Regions from separate parts of the Pantoea sp. X-Soil-TKNS-1279 genome, predicted to be linked through region 1. Evidence: predicted binding sites of a transcription regulator. Region 1 holds the regulator's gene; each other region holds the start of a gene.
What was found. The regulator PhoB, encoded in region 1, activates phosphate uptake and scavenging genes when phosphate is short. The targets are predictions, from matches to a motif close to CTGTCATAAAACTGNCNNAT.
Positions count from the first base shown of each region.

Region 1 (3,677 bases):
GCGTTATACACCAGGTTGGAGATGGCGCTGCGCAACTGTTCATCATTACCCAGCACTTTGAGATGCGGATCGGTGTGAAAATGGATCTCATGACGCCCCTGGCTCAAAGTTTCCGCTTCGCGCTGGAGCAGCAACAGCATGGTCGGCACATCTACCGTCTCTTTCATATCGAGGGCGGGAGCAGCTTCAATGCGCGACAGCGTCAGCAGTTGCTTCACCAGGCTATCCATACGTCGTGTTTGCTCCGTCATGGTTTGCAACGCTTTGCTGCGTGAACGTTCGTTCATCACCGAATCGTTCATCATCTCCAGATAGCCTTGCAACACCGTCAGCGGGGTACGCAACTCATGGCTGACGTTGGCGAAGAAGTTACGTCGCGCGCCCTCCAGTTGATGCATTTGCGTCACATCACGCGCCACCATCAGCCACTGCCCTTCGCTATAGGGCATCACGCGAAACTCCATATGACGTTGATTATTCTGCACCAACGTCAGCGGCTTATTAAAGTCACGCTGGCGGATATAGCGGGAGAATTCAGGATAGCGCAGCAAGTTGAGGATGTTCTGACCATTGTCTTCCGGCCAACGCAGGCCGAGATGCTGTTGCGCCAGGCCATTACACCAGAAAATGATACCCTCTTCGGTGGTCAGCACCACCGCATCCGGCAGCGATTCCGCACCGCTGCGAAAGCGTTTGATCAGGTTGCCCAGCTCGCGACGACGACGACGGTTACGCAACTGCATTTGATACAGCCCGTAAAACAGCGGTTCCCAGCTGGCGCGTCCACCGGGCGGCGTCATGGATCGATCAACCCATAACCAATGGGAGAGTCGCATCAGGTTCCAGAAATGCCACAACAGCAAACCCAAGACCGCGATCAGCAGCAGCCAGGGGAGATAGCCAAATACCAGACCTAAAATCAGTGCCGGCAGACAGACCAGCACCAGTTCGGTCAATAATCTCTTCCAGGAGAGTCGTTCCAGCACGGTAAAGACTCCGTTTAGTAGCGAGCAGAGAAACGATACCCTGTTCCGCGTACGGTTTGTACCATGCGATCGTGGCCGGAGACCTCCAGCGCTTTACGTAAACGACGGATATGCACATCGACAGTACGATCTTCGACATACACATTGGTGCCCCAGACATGGTTCAGCAGTTGTTCGCGGCTGTAAACGCGTTCCGGGTGCGTCATAAAGAAGTGCAGCAATTTGTACTCAGTCGGTCCCATCTCCAGCGGCGTGGCTTCGGACATCACGCGATGTGATGACGGGTCGAGGCTCAGTCCCTGCATCTCAATCACCTCTTCCACCGCCATCGGCGAAATACGCCGCATCACCGCTTTGATACGCGCCATCAACTCTTTCGGGGAGAACGGTTTGGTGATGTAATCGTCAGCGCCCACTTCCAGACCGCGTACACGATCTTCTTCTTCGCCACGCGCCGTCAGCATCATCACCGGAATATCGCGCGTCATGGCTTCACGTTTCAGGTGCTTGATAAACTGGATACCGCTACCGCCGGGTAACATCCAGTCCAGCAAAATCAAATCCGGCCAGGGTTCGATGAGCTTCCCTACTGCGCTGTCATAATCTTCCGCCTCAATCGGCTGGTAATCGTTCTGTTCCAGCACGAAACATAACATTTCACGGATGGGAGCTTCGTCTTCCACAACCAAAATGCGCTTAGCCATTATTACTCCTGCTGATATGACGGCTGTCACTGGGATTTGCGGCGTCATTATGCGTCAGTTTTATGACACTTTTATGAAAAACCCAACCCTGGAAATTTAGTGGAAAAACAGAAATGTGACAGCCGTGAGGCGTTTTTTTTGCTTTCGTGGTGAAGTCGTTATAATTCCCCATCGCTTTTTCTGGCAGGGAGCATCCATGCGCATCATCCATACGGCAGACTGGCATCTGGGCCAGTTCTTTTATAGCAAAAGTCGCGCTGCTGAACATCAGGCATTTCTCGACTGGCTGCGCCAGCAGATTGACCAGCATCAGGTGGATGCGCTGATTATCGCCGGTGACCTGTTTGATACCGGCTCACCGCCAAGCTATGCGCGTGAAATGTTTAACCGCTTCGTGGTGGCGTTGCAGGCCAGCCGCTGCCAGTTGATCGTTCTGGCAGGGAACCACGATTCGGTGGCAACGCTCAATGAATCACGCGAACTGCTTGCCTGCCTCAACACGCAGGTGATCACCAGCGCTACGCCGCAGGGCGAGCAGCAGGTGCTGACCCTGAAGCAGCGCGACGGTACGCCAGGCGCGCTGCTGTGCGCCATCCCTTATCTGCGCCCGCGCGATATTTTGCGCAGCCAGGCCGGGCAGTCCGGGCGGGAAAAACAGCTGTCGCTGCTGGAAGCCATCGAACAACATTATCAGCACTGCTTTGCCGCCGCAGAGGCGCAGCGCGCAGCACTCGGGGGCAAACTGCCGATTATCGCCACCGGCCATCTCACCACCGTCGGCGTAACCAAAAGCGACTCGGTGCGTGATATCTACATCGGCACCCTCGATGCCTTTCCGGCGCAGGCATTCCCTGCGGCGGATTACATCGCACTCGGCCATATTCACCGAGCACAACGCATTGCTGACAGCGATCATATTCGCTACAGCGGTTCGCCCATTCCACTCAGCTTTGATGAGTTGGGCCGCGACAAGAGCGTGTTTCTGCTGGAGTTCAGCACCGGCCTTGATGCCGTGACGCCGCTGACCATCCCGCTGTTCCAGCCAATGCAGATGCTGAAAGGATCGCTGGCGGATATCGAACGGCAACTGGCGCTGCTCAAAGAAAAAGAGGGCGACCTGGCGGTGTGGCTGGATATTGAAATCACCACTCAGGAGCACCTGAGCGACCTGCAACGCCGCGTGGAGCAACTGACGGAAAACTTACCGGTGGAGGTGCTACTGGTACGCCGCAGTCGCGAACAGCGCAGCCGCAGCCTGGCGCGACTGGATAACGAAACCCTGAGCGAATTGCAGGTTGAAGAGGTGTTTGCGCGTCGTCTGGCGCTGGAAGAGGATCTGGATGCCGACCAGGCAGCACACCTTACACAACTGTTTCGCACCACCCTTGCCGCGCTGGAGAACCCCTCTGCATGAAAATCCTGACGCTGCGTTTTAAAAACCTCAACGCCCTGCGCGGAGAATGGTTTATCGATTTTCGCCGTGAGCCGTTTGCCAGTAACGGTTTGTTTGCCATTACCGGGGCCACCGGCGCCGGTAAAACCACCCTGCTCGACGCCATCTGTCTGGCGCTGTATCACCAGACGCCACGTCTCGGCGTGCTGTCGCAAACCCAGAACGAACTGATCACCCGGGATACCGCCGAATGCCTCGCCGAGGTGGAGTTTGAGATCAAGGGTGAAGCCTGGCGTGCCTTCTGGAGCCAGAACCGCGCCCGTGGTCAGGCCGACGGCAAATTGCAGGCTCCGCGCGTTGAACTGGCACGCTGTGCCGACAACCAAATCGTTGCCGACAAAGTGGGCGACAAATTAAAACTGATCGAAACCCTATCCGGTCTTGATTTCGCCCGCTTTACCCGCTCAATGATGCTGTCGCAGGGGCAATTTGCTGCCTTTTTGAATGCCAAACCGGGCGAGCGCGCCGAGCTGCTGGAGGAGCTGACCGGCACCGAGATCTACGGTCAAATCTCAATCCAGATTTTCGAGCGCT
Region 1 is NZ_AP035948.1:1,072,147-1,075,823, reverse strand. It holds gene phoR (phosphate regulon sensor histidine kinase PhoR) at 1-986, opposite strand, end outside; gene phoB (phosphate response regulator transcription factor PhoB) at 1,001-1,690, opposite strand; gene sbcD (exonuclease subunit SbcD) at 1,887-3,104, shown strand; gene AC6I8N_RS04870 (AAA family ATPase) at 3,101-3,677, shown strand, end outside.

Region 2 (3,677 bases), 720 kb from region 1:
GGTCCAGAAAGAGGCCAGGTAGTACTCATCACTGAACAGCCGTCTGAAGTTATCCAGTCCAACAAAAGTGCTGGAGATACCAAAGGGATCAAGGCTTTGCAGTGAGTACCACAGCGCTTCACCAGCTGGCCAGAGAAAGAAGATGGCGGTGATCACCAGCTGTGGCAGTACCAGAAGATAGGGCAACAAACGGGAGCGGAAAACCGGGCGTGATGATGAGGACATAACGGACTCGTTCAGGCAAAAAGATCGGGGCAGACACGCGGCCTGCCCCGTTACGGCGGGTTATTTCACCTGCTGCTCAAAACGGCGCAGCAGTTCGTTTCCGCGTTTAACTGAGTTATCCAGCGCTGCCTGCGGCGATTGTTTGCCGGTCCACACGCTTTCCAGCTCCTCGTCCACGATGGTGCGAATCTGCGGCATATTGCCCAGACGCATCCCTTTGGTGAACGGCAGCGGATCTTTGTTCAGCATCTGGCGCGTCGCGATATCGGCACCCGGGTTCTTGTCGTAGAAGCCCTGCTGTTTGGTCAGCTCATAAGCTGCGGTGGTGATTGGCAGATAACCGGTTTTCTGGTGCCACTCGGCGGCGATTGCCGGTTGCGCCAGGAACTGCATAAACTCCGCCACACCTTTGTAAGTGTTGGCATCTTTGCCCTTCATCACCCACAGGCTGGCACCACCGATGATGGCATTCTGCGGTGCATTCGGCACGGTTGCGTCATACGGCATCATGCCGACACCAAAGTTGAATTTGGCGTAGTGTTTGATATCCGCCAGTGAACCGGAAGACGCGGTGGTGATGCCGCAATCGCCGTTGTAGAACTTCGCGGTGGATTCATCTTTGCGGCCAAAGTAGGTGAAATCACCCTTCTTGTTCATGTCTTCCAGCATCTGGATGTGACGAACCTGCACCGGCTTGTTGAACTCCAGCTCAGCGTCTGTGCCGTCAAAACCGTTGTTTTTGGTCGCCACCGGCAAGCCGTGCCAGGCGCTGAAGTTTTCAATCTGAATCCAGCCCTGCCAGCCGCTGGCGTAACCGCAGGTCAGGCCCGCTTTACGCAGCGCATCGGCGTCTTTTGCCAGTTCCTGCCAGGTTTTTGGTGGCTGATCCGGGTTCAGACCGGCTTTTTTGAAGGCGTCTTTGTTGTAGTACAGCACCGGGGTGGAGCTGTTGAACGGCTGAGAGATTAAATGGCCGCTGGAATCGCTGTAGTATCCCGCGACAGTCGGGACGAACTGTTTTTCATCAAATGCGATTCCGGCATCCTGGAACACCTGATGCACCGGCACAATGGCTTTGGACGCCATCATGGTGGCAGTACCCACTTCATACACCTGCAAAATGGCCGGTGCTTTACCGGTACGCACAGCGGCAATCCCCGCCGCCAGGCTTTGTTCATAGTTGCCTTTGTAGACCGGGACGATTTTGTAGTCTGGGTGGGCCTGGTTAAAACGTTGTGCCAGAGAATCAACTTCTTTGCCTAACTCGCCTTCCATAGAGTGCCAGAAAGGAATTTCGGTGGCAGCCAGTGCATGACCACTGAGCATCAGACCGAGCAGGGCACTCATCAGGCGGGGACGAAGCGTAAAAGCGGACATAATGTTTTCCTGTGCATGTAGGTACGCGCGAAATCACGCATTTTTTGTTCGCGAAGTAACATGACACGGGAAAATGACGGAAAAATAACAGGTTAATGACGGGAATGTGACAGGAGCTATGGTTTAGATTGGTGCGTTCTTGCCAGCCGCACATTGCGTAGCGGCGCGATTTATCGCGCGCCGTTCGGTTAGTGCGGTGGCAAAAAGCGCGCGATAAATCGCGCCGCTACGGGTCAGGCACCTAAATAGGCGCTTCTTACGGCCTCGTTGGACAACAGCGCTTCGCCACTATCCTCCAGCACTACATGGCCGTTCTCCAGCACGTAGCCACGGTCGGCCAGTTTCAACGCCTGGTTGGCGTTCTGCTCGACAAGGAAGATGGTCATCCCTTCTTTACGCAGCTGCTCGATGGTGTCGAAAATCTGCTGAATGATAATCGGCGCCAGGCCGAGCGATGGCTCGTCCAGCAACAGCAGACGCGGCTGGCTCATCAGCGCACGGCCAATCGCCAGCATCTGCTGCTCACCACCGGACATGGTACCGGCACGTTGCACCTTACGCTCCGCCAGACGCGGGAACAGATCATAGACGCGCTCAATACGCTCCTGATACTGGCTACGGCTGGCAAAGAAGCCCCCCATCGCCAGATTCTCTTCCACCGTCATGCGCGAAAACACCCGACGCCCTTCCGGGACAATGGCGATCGCCTCACGCATGATGCGTGCGGTTTGCCAATCGGTAATGGTTTTGCCATCAAACGTAATGGTGCCTGCGGTTGCACGCGGCTCGCCACACAGCGTACCGAGCAGCGTAGTTTTGCCTGCACCGTTGGCACCAATCAGGGTGACAATTTCGCCCTGATTGATATACAAGCTGACGTTATGCAGCGCCTGGATTTTACCGTAATGGGCGCTGACGTTTTCAATGGTTAACATTGGGTTGGCCATATTACGCCTCTCCTAAATAGGCACGGATCACATCCGGGTTATTACGAATCTCTTCCGGCGTGCCGTTGGCCAGCGGCGTTCCCTGATTGACCACGTAAATACGGTCAGAAATGCCCATCACCAGCTTCATATCATGTTCGATCAACAACACCGACACCTTATGCGTACCGCGCAGTTCGGCAATCAGTTCGTCCAGTTCGTGCGTTTCTTTCGGGTTCAGACCGGCCGCCGGTTCATCCAGCATCAGGATTTCCGGGCGCGTGACCATACAGCGCGCGATCTCCAGACGACGTTGCTGACCATAAGCAAGGTTACCCGCCTGACGGTTCGCCAGCTCCAGCAGGCCGATACGTTCCAGCCAGGTGGCAGCGCGGTCCAGCGCTTCGCTTTCGCCTTTGCGGAACGCCGGGGTTTTGAATAACCCCGAAAATACGCCGCTTTTCAGATGCTGATGTTGCGCCACCAGCAAGTTTTCAATCACCGTCATCTCACGAAACAGGCGCACATGCTGGAAGGTACGCACAATGCCCATCCGTGCAATTTTCTGCCCCGGTAAGCCGGCCAGATTTTGATCGCGCAGTTTGATGCTGCCGCCCGTGGGTTTGTAGAAACCGGTCAGGCAGTTAAACACCGTGGTTTTACCCGCGCCGTTTGGACCAATCAACGAAACGATTTCCTGCTCCCGCAGTTCCAGCGCCACGTTGTTGACTGCCAGCAGGCCACCAAAACGCATCATCAGGCCTTCTACGGCTAATAAAGGCTGACTCATGCCTGCTCTCCTGCTTTACCCTGTTTCAGTTTCAGCTGCGGACGCTTCATCGGCAACAGCCCCTGCGGTCGCCAAATCATCATCAGCACCATTAAGCCACCCAGTACCAACATGCTGTATTCGTTGAGGTCACGCATCAGCTCACGCGATACCACCAGCAACACGGCGGCGAGGATGACCGCAAACTGCGAGCCCATGCCCCCCAGCACCACAATCGCCAACACAAACGCCGACTCGACAAAGGTGAAGGATTCCGGGCTGACAAAGCCCTGGCGCGCAGCAAACAGCGTACCGGCAAAACCGGCAAAGGCCGCGCTGATGGTAAACGCCGTCAGCTTGATACGCGTCGGGCTAAGACC
Region 2 is NZ_AP035948.1:356,139-359,815, reverse strand. It holds gene ugpA (sn-glycerol-3-phosphate ABC transporter permease UgpA) at 1-225, opposite strand, end outside; gene ugpB (sn-glycerol-3-phosphate ABC transporter substrate-binding protein UgpB) at 286-1,602, opposite strand; gene livF (high-affinity branched-chain amino acid ABC transporter ATP-binding protein LivF) at 1,836-2,549, opposite strand; gene livG (high-affinity branched-chain amino acid ABC transporter ATP-binding protein LivG) at 2,551-3,318, opposite strand; gene AC6I8N_RS01590 (high-affinity branched-chain amino acid ABC transporter permease LivM) at 3,315-3,677, opposite strand, start outside.
Region 2: a site for PhoB is predicted at 1,685-1,704, ahead of ugpB (sn-glycerol-3-phosphate ABC transporter substrate-binding protein UgpB). Genes of this name have one in related genera too.

Region 3 (3,677 bases), 360 kb from region 1:
AACAAAAAAGTGATGCCATTCGGTTGGAATTATTATTACGCTACGGCGGCATCGCCATTGATTGCAGCACCCTGCTGTTTGAAGATCTCGCCTGGGTACATCGTGTGCATCAGGAACGTCCTATGGATGTGATTGGTTTTTATTGTGAAGTCTCAACCATGAATTACCTGTCGCCGGTGATGGAAAACTGGTTTCTCGCCGCCAGCCCCAATAATCCTTTTATCCGCGAATGGCAGAAGCAGTACGCGCCGATTAAACATCTTGGGGCGCAACGTTTCTTCAGTGAATTGAATAAGCGCGATGATTTTACCCTGCTGGCGCAAAAAATTGCTGAGCCGGAGCAGCAACTTTGCTCCCTGGCGCAACAGGCGGCGATGCGTGAATATCGCCGGGCGAATATCTATCTGCGCAAGGGCGAAGCGAATGCCTACTTTTATCAACGCCTGAGCGGCTGGAATAGTGCGGCGTTTGCTAAATCGGTGTTATTTCAGCAGCGCCCGCACACCCCGCCACCGGTGATTAAATTAAGCGGTAATGAACGTCAGCATCTCGACTTCAACCTGCGCCTTGGCAACTACAATCGCACCAGCCTGCTGGGACAAATGATGCAACCCCATGCACCGGTTGCGCTGGTGTCGCCCTCAGCCATCAACAAAGCGCGCGCGTAGCCAGTGAATAAAGGTGGTGACCGCTCGTGGCACCTGGGCCGCATAAGGGCGCACCACCCATAAACGATCGGCGAAGGCGTCCACCGACTGCCATTGCGGTAAAACCCGTTGTAACGTACCCGCCGCCAACGCCGCGCTGGCGCTGAAATCTGGCAGCATAGCAATGCCCAACCCCTGCAACGCCGCATCGCGAATCGATTCGCTATTGTTAGTGGCAAAATTCCCCTGGATTCTGACCAGCACCGTTTCGCTGGCGTCGTTCAGTTGACGGAAACGCCACTGTGGTGACTCCAGCCCGCGCGGATAGTACAGGCAATTATGCTGCTGCAATGCCTGTGGGGTTTGTGGTGTACCCTGCTCCGCCAGGTAAGCGGGGGACGCCACCAATAAAGTCTGGGTTTCACACAGCGGCAATGCGACATGCGTTTCCGGCAACTGCTGGCTGTGACGAATCGCTAAATCAAAACCCTCACTGCCGAGCGAGACTAAGCGGTCGGTCACATCCAGTTGGATACGCACCTGCGGATATTCACGCAAAAAATCGCCGATGATCGGCACCAATTGCTGCCGGGCAAAGGCTACGGGGGCGCTGACACGAACCATGCCGCGTACCGGGCCCGCCTCATCACGCACGCTGAAAAAACTTTGCTCAATACGCGCAAAGGGATCTCGTAGCTCATCCACCAGCTTTTCTCCGGCAGATGTCAGGCGTACGCTGCGGGTGGTGCGTTGCACCAGCGCGACGCCCGCCATCTCTTCCAGCTCTTTAATCTTTTGACTCATCGCCGCCTTGCTGACATCCAGCCGTTCAGCCGCACGGGTAAAGCTCCCCAACTCAGCCAGCACGGTCAGCCAGTGCAGGTGCACCCAAAGTGCATCGGTTTTAATCTCTTTCATGATGATTGTTCAAAATAATAAATAATCATTTCAGGCAGCGCGCTTTTTCTTTGCAACGGTACACGGCAGCATAGCACCACATCCTACTCTTTCCATGTGAGCAAAAACGAGGGTTTATTTATGCCGTTACTGCAATTTGACGTGATTCAGGGCCGTTCTGAATCAGAATTACGTACTCTGCTGGATGCGGCTCATCGCGCCGTTCTGACTGCTTTTAAAGTCCCACCCCGCGATCGTTATCAGATTGTTCACGAAAACAAAAGATACCAGATGGTTTTTCAGGATACCGGCCTCGGTTTTGAGCGCAGTGACAATCTGGTGATGGTACGGGTCTACACCAGCCCGAGAAGTGAAGAACAGAAAACGCTCTTCATGGCAGAGTTAGCACGCGAGTTACAGGAAAACTGTGGCGTGCAGGGCAATGACCTGATGATCAGTTTTATTACCAATAATAAAGGTGACTGGAGCTTTGCCGATGGCGAAGCGCAGTACCTGACCGGCAAACTCTGATCCTCTTCTCTTCCCCCTTATCTGGCAGCGATCTTTGATAGCTGCCAGTGCAAACCATAGCCTGCCTAAACCCGCTTTAAACAAAGTCAAATCAGCCGCACAAATCTGACTGGTCGTGTTGCAGACATGTGACAGCCAATATAGATTGACGCAAAAACCCCCAAAGAGGGTGGTTACGCACGGATTGCGTATTCAATCAGCCTGAGGATCCGACCTTGTCCGAAGTATTATCGGTTGTACTTTTTTTAGCTGCGATTGCAGTCTATTCCCACAAAGCCGGGCGTAATAAGTTCTGGTTTGGTGTGATTTTGCTTCTTCTTACCCTGTTCATCGTGCTCAACATCACGCTGTTTGCCAGCAACTATTTTACTGGCGACGGGATTAATGACGCGGTGCTCTATACCCTGACTAACAGCCTGACCGGTGCGGGCGTCAGCAAATACGTGGTGCCGGCGATCGGTATCATCATTGCCTTATTTCTCCTGTTCTGTCTGCTCACATGGCTGCTACGTCGTCGCAAACAGAAACACCATCTTGGCTGGAGCCTGCTGGCTATCGCCTGTGCTGCGGGTTCAGTGCAAACCACCCCGGCATTTCGTCAGGTGAAAGATTTAATTGCTTCCCATAATCGACTGGCGGATTCCGATTTCGAGACTTACTACAAGACGCCAAAATCGGTGATTAGCGAGCCAAAGCTCAACCTGGTCTATATCTATGGCGAAAGTCTGGAGCGAACCTACTTTAACGAAAAAACGTTCCCCGGCCTGGCACCCGAGCTGAGTCGTGAAAAAGATCAAAGCCTGGATTTCAGCAACACCGAACAACTGCCCGGCACGGATTACACCATCGCCGGTATGGTCGGCTCACAATGTGGGATTCCGCTGTTTGCTCCGTTCCAGGACAATGCGTCTGCCGCACTGTCCAGCTTCTTCCCACAAAATATCTGTCTCGGCGATATCCTGAAGAATTCCGGCTACGATAACTGGTTTATTCAGGGTGCCGACCTGCGCTTTGCCGGTAAAGATACCTTCCTGAAATCGCATGGTTTTGACCCGGCACATATGTACGGTGCGCAGGAACTGAAAGATCGCGTGGCTGACCCTGACTATCGCAACAACTGGGGTTATTACGATGATACCGTGATGGATGAAGTGTTTAAGAAGTATGAGGAACTGTCGCAGCAGCAGAAACGCTTTGCGCTCTTTACCCTCACCGTCGATACCCACCACCCGGACGGTTTTATTTCCCGTACCTGCCAACATAAAAGCTATAGCTATGATGGCAAACCAAATCAGTCATTCAGTGCGGTGGCCTGCTCCCAGGAACATGTGGCGCGACTGATTGAACGTATTAAAGCCTCGCCGTGGTTTAAAAACACCATCATTGTGGTGACGTCCGATCACCTGGCGATGAATAACACCGCGCATCAATATCTGATCCAACAACCACGCCATGACCTGTTTATGGTGATCCGTGGCGATCAGCCTGAAGCGAAGGTGCTGGATGGCAAGCGCAGCACGCTGGATAACGGTGCCACCGTGTTGGATATTCTCGGTGGCGATAAAGCCATTGGCCTTGGCCGCAGCGGCCTCAGTTCCCCTT
Region 3 is NZ_AP035948.1:707,970-711,646, reverse strand. It holds gene AC6I8N_RS03225 (glycosyltransferase family 32 protein) at 1-668, shown strand, start outside; gene AC6I8N_RS03220 (LysR family transcriptional regulator) at 642-1,565, opposite strand; gene AC6I8N_RS03215 (tautomerase family protein) at 1,686-2,075, shown strand; gene opgB (phosphatidylglycerol--membrane-oligosaccharide glycerophosphotransferase) at 2,291-3,677, shown strand, end outside.
Region 3: a site for PhoB is predicted at 2,191-2,210, ahead of opgB (phosphatidylglycerol--membrane-oligosaccharide glycerophosphotransferase). Genes of this name have one in related genera too.

Region 4 (3,677 bases), 1.5 Mb from region 1:
GGCGATGTAATGAACTTCCTGTTTAACGTCTAATTATTTTCAGCAACAGACGTTAATTAAAAGCCCATGCATGTGCATGGGCTTTTTTATTCACTCAACAATACCTCTTCGGTTTGTCAATTATCTTCAATTGCAGTTTACTGATTAAATACACTCCAGGGAATCTCCTCAGCGTTCGCCAGAACATTCTCTATTCAATCTCACACGCCCTTGTTATACCTTAAAGCCGAATTTATTCTGGCACTTACCTGCCATATTCATTCAATCGAAATAATATTTAAAAGAGACATGCAATTTTTTGGCCTGGGTGTTCAGACCTGTTGCAATTTACATTAATTATCCTCTGATTGGAAAGTGAAGTGAATCACATCAAAATAACGCCTGCACAGGTTGGCCATCGTTTATTACTGTTGGCAGGTGCACGCATCCTGTTGCAGTTGCGAAAGGATGGGAGTTGGGGACTGCCTGGAGGATGGCTGGAACCCGGCGAGCCACCCGAGCAAACGGTGAGACGAGAAGTAAAAGAAGAAACTAACCTGGATGTGCATCGAATACAGCTATTGGGTTATTTTTCCGGGCCTGAATACACTTTCAGTCAGATAAATAAAGAGCAAAACGATGTAGTCACTGCGCTCTATCGGGTTGATGAATGGTCCGGCGTGATGATCCATGATCCCAGCGAAAGTGATGGGCTGACTTTTTTTTCCTCCGAAGAATTGCCTATAAATATGACTGAAGAGTATCGGCACTATATCCGTTGCTATTTGTCACATCAGCGATAATTGTTTTCCCAACATAAGAATCCACGCTTGCGCGTGGATTAGCTTACTTAATTCCCATCGCATCTTTCAGGGTGAAGAACAGGTCCGTCTGGTCAGTCAGTCCAACCACATTCGCCGCATGCGGGCCATAGGCAGCAATACGCAACTGAGTACCGGTATGCTCCTGTGAATCTTCTTCTGAGTTACCGTAACTGATAGTCATCACCGCGCCATCTTTGGTGTTCAGTGCCTGAGTCAAGCCTGGTGCTTTGGTACCATTTTCTACGATCTGGCTACTGTGCGCGTGATCTGCCGTCACCACGACCAGGGTATTGCCATGCTCGCGAGCAAAAGCCAGGGCTTGTTGTACCGCTTCATCAAGGTCAACGGTTTCACCGATTTGCCCACAAGGGTTAGCGGCATGATCCTGTTTATCAATGGAAGCACCTTCAACTTGCAGGAAGAAGCCCTTGTCATTTTTGCTCAACAGATCCAGCGCTTTTTTGGTCATCTGCGCCAGTGTTGGCGTACTGGCCGGACGATCCTTGTTCACTTCACAGGTGACTACCGGCTTATCAAGATTGCCGTGATAACTGGCTTTCGGCCCCTGCCAGCGCACCGGCATATTGCCTTCAGAGAACAGCCCTAACAACGGTTTACGCTGGTCCGCCTGCTGGACCGCATTCATACCGTCGAGATTATCCACCAGTTGATAACCTCGTGCCTGCGCCTGCTCACGCAGGGTTTTACCCTGATATTCTCCCGCCTTCGCCACTTCGCTGAAGGTCCTGGCACCGCCACCCAACGTGACATCCGCACGGGTTTTCAGCATCTGCTCGGTGATGGAACCTCTACCGCCCTGCTCCAACGCGTTGCTCGGGCATAGCTCACTGGTTTTTTCCGGGCCATAGCATTTACGTGAAGTGACATGAGCGATCAACGCCGCAGGTGTTGCATCCTGTAGCTCCGCAGTTGAAACGTTACCGGTGGCCTTACCGGCGGCTTTCGCCAGTTCCAGCAGCGTGGTTTGGTCTTTCCCATTCACATCGACGCCAATCGCGCCATTATAGGATTTGGTCCCCGTGGCCCACGCGGTCGCAGACGCTGCTGAATCTGTGACGTAGTTCGGTTTGTGGGTTTTCTTATCCAGCGAGTAATGGGTGTATTGACCGGTTAAAGGTAAGGCATCAATCCCGGGGAAAAAGCCACCTGCGCCCATCGCCTGATTACGTGCAGCAGTGATTTCTGAGTCCCCCATGCCGTCACCGATCAATAGAATGACATTTTTCGCCGTACTGTTGCTCAGAGAAGCTTTGAGCGCTTCCGTTTGATCACCGGTCAGTCGACGCGCACCACCATGCTGAGTCAGGTCACCGGTGGCGGCGCGCGAGTAGCTGGTTGCATCAGCAAATGCTGCCGTCGCGAACAATGAGGTGATAAGCGGAACCGTAATCAAAGGTATCTTTTTCATTTATAAGCATCCTTATTCACAAATATAACCAAATGTTTCCGCTGACAAGTCTGCGACAATGCCGTGACACTTTTGTGACTGGCACGCAATATTTTGATGACAGGATCGGCAAAACGAACAAGGCTAATGCAATCCGCTCAGAGCTTAAGCGAATAGAAAAAAAGGAGAAAATAGAGCTTGACCCTTTTCAGCTAACTCCCTATAGTAGCGCCCCGTTGACCCGCTGAGGTTGGCAAACAAAATGTGGTGAGGTGTCCGAGTGGCTGAAGGAGCACGCCTGGAAAGTGTGTATACGGCAACGTATCGGGGGTTCGAATCCCCCCCTCACCGCCATCATTCTGAAGAAGAGTCTGAACTAACGTTCAGACTTTTTTTTTGCCTGTGCACCATACGTTGCGCACAAAAAAACCCGGCCGCAGCCGGGTTTTATGTATGAAATCTCAATGGTTAACTGTAAGCATGTAGCGTACGCTGACACAAGGCCGAACGGACACAGTCGTCTTTGCCAAAACGAACCACGCCGATCATCTCATCTTCTTCGAATCGTCCCAGGGCATCCGCGAGTCCGGATGTCACTCCGCGCGGTAAATCGCACTGGGTAATATCGCCGTTGACGATGACGGTCACGTTCTCACCAAGACGCGTCAGGAACATCTTCATCTGCGCAGCGGTGACGTTTTGTGCCTCGTCGAGAATCACCACGGCATTTTCGAAAGTACGTCCTCGCATATAAGCGAAGGGCGCGATCTCTACCTTGCCGATTTCCGGGCGCAGGCAGTACTGCATAAAGGAAGAGCCGAGACGTTTAACCAGAACGTCGTAGACCGGTCGGAAATACGGGGCGAATTTCTCGGAAATGTCTCCGGGGAGGAAACCGAGGTCTTCATCCGCCTGTAGGACCGGGCGTGTAACGATTATCCTGTCGATATCCTTATGTATCAGGGCCTCAGCCGCTTTGGCTGCGCTAATCCAGGTTTTTCCGCAGCCCGCTTCTCCGGTCGCGAAAATAAGCTGTTTCGTTTCTATGGCTTTAAGATAGTGCGCCTGAGCATCATTTCTGGCTTCAATTGGTGAACTGTCTCGCACATCGCGTGCCATGCCAATTGCATCCAACCCACCCATCTGCACCAGCGAAGTGACCGATTCTTCTTCACGCTGACGATGACTGCGAGAGTCATTACGAAGCACTCTGCGGGCTTCACGACGCGCTTTGATCACTGCTTTCTGTCTTCCCATAGTGGCACCTTACAGTTGGTTTCATTTATCGCTTCAGGATTATCCTGTTGCGATGACGTGAACGCTTTAGAGGTTGACGTGGCTTCCTTTAGAGCCGTTTCGAGCCATTGAGAATAGTGTGCAACAACGCGCAAACGCTGTTACGCACCGGTAAGAAATATGAGATTGAAAAAGAACGAAGCTTGAAAAGTGAAGAGGAAACTTTCGAG
Region 4 is NZ_AP035948.1:2,561,032-2,564,708, forward strand. It holds gene ychF (redox-regulated ATPase YchF) at 1-33, shown strand, start outside; gene AC6I8N_RS12105 (NUDIX domain-containing protein) at 360-782, shown strand; gene phoA (alkaline phosphatase) at 826-2,232, opposite strand; tRNA gene AC6I8N_RS12115 (tRNA-Ser) at 2,478-2,565, shown strand; gene phoH (phosphate starvation-inducible protein PhoH) at 2,680-3,468, opposite strand.
Region 4: a site for PhoB is predicted at 2,294-2,313, ahead of phoA (alkaline phosphatase). Genes of this name have one in related genera too.